2 regions of the Mesobacillus subterraneus genome follow, and region 2 is predicted to be linked to the other one. Evidence: riboswitches for the same ligand, from Rfam matches in the RefSeq annotation. Region 2 holds a riboswitch; the other holds the start of a gene.
The links. Region 2 has a riboswitch for FMN ahead of LC048_RS06215 (ECF transporter S component). Riboswitches for the same ligand answer to the same signal wherever they lie in the genome.
Positions count from the first base shown of each region.

Region 1: another riboswitch for FMN. It lies ahead of ribD (bifunctional diaminohydroxyphosphoribosylaminopyrimidine deaminase/5-amino-6-(5-phosphoribosylamino)uracil reductase RibD); the one in region 2 lies ahead of LC048_RS06215 (ECF transporter S component).

Region 1 is NZ_CP129019.1:481,110-484,376, forward strand. It holds gene dacB (D-alanyl-D-alanine carboxypeptidase/D-alanyl-D-alanine endopeptidase) at 1-181, opposite strand, end outside; gene LC048_RS02360 (hypothetical protein) at 296-496, shown strand; gene LC048_RS02365 (metal-sensitive transcriptional regulator) at 617-958, shown strand; FMN riboswitch at 1,015-1,160, shown strand; gene ribD (bifunctional diaminohydroxyphosphoribosylaminopyrimidine deaminase/5-amino-6-(5-phosphoribosylamino)uracil reductase RibD) at 1,297-2,379, shown strand; gene ribE (riboflavin synthase) at 2,392-3,048, shown strand; gene LC048_RS02380 (bifunctional 3,4-dihydroxy-2-butanone-4-phosphate synthase/GTP cyclohydrolase II) at 3,060-3,267, shown strand, end outside.
Region 2 is NZ_CP129019.1:1,238,766-1,242,032, forward strand. It holds partial or broken gene serA (phosphoglycerate dehydrogenase) at 1-1,228, opposite strand, end outside; FMN riboswitch at 1,527-1,659, shown strand; gene LC048_RS06215 (ECF transporter S component) at 1,822-2,403, shown strand; gene LC048_RS06220 (ferredoxin) at 2,641-2,889, opposite strand; gene LC048_RS06225 (YpbB family protein) at 3,197-3,267, shown strand, end outside.

The sequences.
Region 1 (3,267 bases), 760 kb from region 2:
TGATACCAGCCAAAGCCCCATCAAGAACTGGTTCGCTTGTTAAAATGTTGCTGATTTTTTCCGCTAGGTCCCCGCCAGGCTCCACGGCACTGGCTGGCGGTTCTTCAGTATGAAAAAACGGAATGATGGCTAACATGATAACTAATGAGAATATGGTGATTGCTGTAGTTTTTTGTTTCATCTTTTGGTTCATCCCTTTCACATCTCAACTGAATTCGACAGGAAATTTCCCAATAACCAACTAGTAGAGTCTATGATAAAGTTTTAATTAATATAAGGTTCAGGAGGGAAAAAAATGTACCGATACTTTTGGAATACCTTACTCATTCTAGCCATCGGAGCAGGATTTTACTTCTATGCCCATCTGATTTTTTCAAAGGTGTCAGACCCTCTGTACGGAACACTGGCGCTTCTGGCAGGCAGCCTCTTTACTGCTGGAATTTCAAGAGAGCTTCTGTTACTCTCGCAAACTAGGAGAGAGAATAGTCAAATCTAGAATGTACTACACCCTGATTCATGGGGTGTATTTTTGTTTTTTAAGAATAAATAGGTTTTATGATAGGTACTATCAGGGGGTATGATAAAATAAGCTTAAAAGATAAAGGGGGGTTTTTAGATGGACATATTAGAGCCCGAAGTGAACCCAACTGAATGTGGTGACAGCTGTTGCTCATCAGAAAGGAAAAGCCATCACTCTGAAAAAACGAAAAAGAATCTCGTGACGAGATTGAACCGGATAGAAGGACAGATTCGCGGCATTAAAGGCCTGATTGAGAGAGATACGTACTGTGACGATGTAATCACACAAATTTCAGCGACGCAGGCTGCTTTGAACAGCGTAGCCAAACTCCTCCTCGAAGGCCATATGAAATCTTGCATCGTCGAACGAATTCAGGAAGGCGACAATGAGGTAGTTGATGAACTTTTGACTACGATTGAGAAGTTGATGAAAAAATAAAAAGCTTTTTTGTTTTTCATTTAACATAATGTTCTGTATAATGTCACTAACTTAATATATTCCTTCGGGGTCGGGTGAAATTCCCAACCGGCGGTGATGAAGCGATGCTTCTTAGTCCGTGACCCGGTTAACATTTGTTAAACGGTGGATCTGGTGAAACTCCCAGGGCCGACAGTTAAAGTCTGGATGGGAGAAGGAAAAAACGAGGATTAAAAGATCGGGATCAGTATGCCCTTTTTTAACCCTCTAGTTTGACATTGCCTTTTTTAGGACCCCGAAGCCATTTTGTTTCGGGGTCTTTTTGTTGTGAAATTACCCTATTGAAAGGAGGGACCAAGATGAACGACCGGGATTATATGGCATTGGCCATCAATCTCGCCAGTGCGACCGAAGGCCAGACATCACCGAACCCCCAGGTTGGTGCTGTCCTTGTAAAAGAAGGTCAGATTATTGGAATGGGTGCCCATTTGAAGGCGGGTGAGCCGCACGCTGAAGTACACGCGATCTCCATGGCTGGTGAGAATGCTGAAGGCGCCACATTGTACGTGAGCTTAGAGCCGTGCAGTCATTTCGGAAAGACGCCGCCATGCTCGAATCTGGTGATAGAATCTGGAATCAAGAAAGTGTTTGTCGCCATGGTCGATCCGAATCCGCTTGTTGGCGGAGAAGGAGTGAAAAAGATGCTTGCAGCAGGCTTAGATGTCCAAGTTGGGTTAATGGAGGAAGAAGCAAAAGCGCTGAACAAAGTATTTTTTCATTACATAAGCACAGGTTTGCCCTATGTTACCTTGAAGTCAGCCACCACCCTTGATGGGAAAATCGCTACTGTGACAGGAGAGAGCCAGTGGATTACAGGAGAAGAGGCAAGGAAGGATGTCCATCAGTTTCGACATACACATGACGCGATACTGGTTGGCGTCAACACCGTCATCAACGACAATCCTAGCCTGACGACAAGGCTTGAAGCTGGCGGGAAAAATCCGGTGAGGGTCGTTCTGGACAGCACACTTCGCACCCCTCTGGATTCAAGAATCATAAATGACAGGGCTGCACGAACCATTATCGTGACCGGAGCACGGGCAGAGCCTGAAGGGATAAAGCAATTTACTGAGCTTGGCATTGAGATTATCAAGCTGGAAACTGAAAAAGTTGGAATTCCTGACATGCTGAAAAAACTTGGAGACTGGGGCATTACTTCTGTCTACGTAGAAGGCGGAGCCGAGGTCCATGGCAGCTTTTTAAAGGAGAAAGCCTTTCAGCAAGTTATCACATATATCGCTCCAAAGCTGCTCGGCGGGAAGCGTGCTCCCACTGCTTACGGAGGCGAAGGCATTGCCCGGCTTGAGGATACAGTTCATTTAGAAATTAAAGAGGTAAAACAAATTGACCAGGATATCCGGATCATTGCCGAGCCGTTATAGAAGGAGGTTATTATGTTTACGGGGATTATTGAAGAAATTGGGACTGTCGCGAATATCCAGCATGGAAGGGAGTCATTTGTCCTGACGATTGACGCAAGGAAAGTCCTGACAGATGTCCGCCTTGGGGATAGCATCGCTGTTAACGGGGTGTGCCTGACCGTCACCTCCTATACAGAGAACAGATTTACAGTTGATGTCATGCCTGAAACGGTCAAAGCGTCCAGTTTAAAAGCTGTCAAAAGAGGTTCGAAGCTGAACCTGGAGAGAGCGATGGCAGCGGGCGGCCGGTTCGGCGGACATTTTGTCGCCGGCCATGTGGATGGCGTTGGAACCATTAAAGGGAAAAAGCAAATAGAGAATGCCGTTTACTATGAAATTCAAGTAGATCCCGAATTGCTGAAGTATGTCATCATGAAAGGCTCTGTCGCTGTTGACGGGACGAGCCTGACTGTTTTCGGAGTATCAGAAGACAGCTTGACTCTATCGCTCATCCCGCTCACTTTACAAGATACGGTGTTAGGTTTCAAGGATACAGGTGATATTGTCAACATTGAATGTGACATGATCGGCAAGTATGTAGGTCACTTTTTGAGTAACCAGTTTCCGGCAGCTATAAAACGAGGCAACAATATTACAGCCCAGTTCTTAGAGGATAACGGGTTTATGTGAGGGTGATGTAAATGTTTGATCCAATTGAAGAGGCTATATACGAACTTATGCAGGGGAATGTGGTCATCGTTTGTGACGATGAAGACCGGGAAAATGAAGGAGACTTCATCGCCCTCGCAGAGAAGGCGACACCGGATGTCATCAATTTTATGGCAACACATGGCCGGGGATTGATTTGCGTACCGATTGAAGAGGAATTAGCCCAGAAGCTGGACTTAA
Region 2 (3,267 bases):
ATTTGCGTAACCATAGGAGTTTCCGGTCACTTTTTCACCAACCATGATGCCGCGTTCTTTGGCAATGTGGATAGCATTTACTTCATTTACTTTCATATCAATGCGGTTTTCAAAAAATCCTGCAAGCAAGGCCTTTGTTAAAAAAGAGGTTTCGAGTTCTGCCGCAGTGCCTGAATAAGTAGCTGTAAGCTCGCTGATTCCTTTGTTATGGCATTCTGAAACGATTTTTCCCATTTCTTTTGCTAGCTGGTGATAAGGTTGGATTTTTTGGTAAATTTCTTTGGACATGGCCGGAAGATTAATTGAATTGGCAACAGGGTTATTTTCAAAAAATGTTCTGATTTCACTTGCGACCTGAGTGGCAACATTCAACTGCGCTTCTTTTGTAGAGGCTCCTAGGTGTGGGGTGGCAATAACTGAATCAAACTTAAGTAAAGGGTGATTCTCTGGGGGGTTCAACTTCAAATACATCCAGTGCAGCACCAGCAATATGACCGTTCTCAATATAATGGGCGAGAGCCATCTCGTCAATTATGCCTCCTCTTGCACAATTCAGGAGATAGACCCCTTTTTTGGTTTGGCTCAAAGTCTTTTCGTTAAGAAGGCCTTTCGTTTCCTTCGTTAAAGGCGTGTGGACCGATATGATATCTGTTTCGGCGAGAACCTCATCGAACGTCGATAATTGAACGCCTAAAACGGCTGCACGCTCCTTTGTCAGGAACGGGTCGTATACCTTTACTGACATCCCAAAAGCCTTGGCTCTTTTTGCAAGCTCAGAACCAATCCTTCCTAAACCAATTATTCCTAATATTTTTCCGTAAAGTTCATTCCCAATGAATTTATTTCTCTTCCATTCTCCTTTTTTTACAGTAGAGTGTGCCTGCGGAATGTTTCTCATTAAAGCTGACATCATCGCAAAAGTATGTTCTGCGGTAGAAATCGTATTCCCATCTGGAGCATTCACGATGATAATTCCTCTTTTTGTCGCCTCGGCGATATCAATATTATCTACACCGACACCTGCACGGCCGACGATTTTTAGTGAGGGCATTCGATCGAGCAGTTCCTGGGTGACTTTTGTTGCGCTCCTGACGAGAAGGGCGTCAATCTTTTGTAAATCGATTGTTCCTGAGTCTACACTTCCGATATGTACCTGGATTCCCTTGTGTTCTAAAAGGGGCCTTAATCCTTCTTCTTTAATAGAATCTGCAGCTAGAACGTGAAACATCTTTTACCCACTCCTTTTATTGAAAACAAAGTGTTAATTTTCTGATTATTTTACAAAACGAATATTCTTTTGTCAAACTGCGAGATTGTTCATAAATACTATGCAAGCGCTGTCAAAATTATCGGATTTATTCTAAATATATTCTGTTAATCCGAATTTATCAGGAGTTTTTTAGCATTTGTGTGGGTCATTCCATGCCATGTCTCATTTTACATGGGACAGTCAAAAAATCGTCACAAGCAGACATCTTCACAAATGATCTTTTTTTCAGTATAATGAACTTGTTAAATTAAATATGGTCTATCTTCGGGGCAGGGTGAAATTCCCGATCGGCGGTAATGAGATTGATTCTCTAAGCCCGCGAGCCTGTATGGGCAGGATTTGGTGCGATTCCAAAGCCGACAGTATAGTCTGGATGGGAGAAGATGGAGGTTCTGCAGACGTTCAAAAAATGCAGGTTTTGAACGTTTATTAAGCATGCCTTTCACAAAACTCCCTCAAGCTCACATCTTGAGGGTTTTATTTGTTAATGGTATGTGATTGCTGAACCTTTCTTCTTTATGTGAGATGGATCTCTATAAGGAGAGAGGAAAATGAAAAAATTTAGTGTCAAAGCCATGGTATCAATTGGTATGCTGAGCAGTATCTCTTATGTATTGATGCTGCTGAACTTTCCGCTGCCACCGTTTCCAAAATTTTTAATGGTCGATTTCAGTGATCTTCCTGCATTGATTGCTGCGTTGATTTTTGGACCGGTAGCAGGTATTTTAGTAGAATTCTTGAAGAATACGCTTGATTATTTCATGACTGGCAGTGATACTGGTGTTCCAGTAGGCCATGCTGCCAACTTTGTTGCAGGAGTTTTATTTATTCTGCCAACTTACTATATTTATCAACGGATGAAATCCAATAGGGGAATGACGTTTGCCTTAGTAGCTGGGACAGCAAGTATGGCAATCCTGATGAGTGTCCTTAACTACTACGTTTTCCTTCCTGCCTACACATTGTTCTTAAACATGCCAGCAATGTCTGGACCGGAAGCGCGTGCGATGATTGTTGCCGGGATTCTGCCGTTCAATTTCGTCAAAGGTATACTGATGTCTGTCATATTCATGCTGATTTTCACAAGGATGAAAACATGGATCGAGAGACAGCAGACATTTAAAAGTGCATAAACTCATGTGAGTCTTAAAAAAGCAACGGCCTGCACCGTTGCTTTTAAATTTTTAGGAAGCTAAAGATTCTGTTCAAATGTGGTGATGCATGACAGCTGTTCAAATGTGGTGATGCATGACAGATAAAACGTTAAAATCGGCTTTAGGATTTTTACCGCAATCTTTACTAAAAGCAAATATATCGAAAATTTTTAACATAAAAAAATTCCCGCTTATAAGCGGGAATTATGTATTTCTTTATTCGAACTTAGTAGCATCTCCATTAAATGGCTCTTCTGCAACTTTGATTGAGTCAGTTGGGCAGCCTTCGAATGCATCCATCATGTCGTCAAGTAATACATCAGGAATTTCAACAATCCCTTCATTTTCATCAAGTGTTACGAATGCGATGCCTTCATCATCGTAATCGTAGATATCTGGAGCAGCAGCACCGCAAGCTCCGCATGCAATACAAGTTTCTTTGTCAACAATTGTGTACTTAGCCATGATATAATTCCTCCCAAGTGTTTAACAATAATATGCTGTTTTCACAAAGTAGTGAAAACGTATTCCTCATATCTATTGTAAAACTGTATCGCCAACATTTCAATAAAAAAAGCATTGAGAATGCTTATCACACAAGGCATTGAATGGTTTTTTCATTGAAAATAAAACATTTCACTAGATATTTTCATGTTAAAATAATGGTATATTATTTTTCTGCTATAGTGGGGGCTGAATATTATCGTGCCCATTGCTTAATATTTCATTCAAAGGTGATGTTATGGGGATAACGTATTTGGAGACAGTTGTTTTGTCAATATTGAAACGCATCAATGGCGAAAGAACCATCTATTCGTTATTTCATCTTTTACAGGGAAAGCG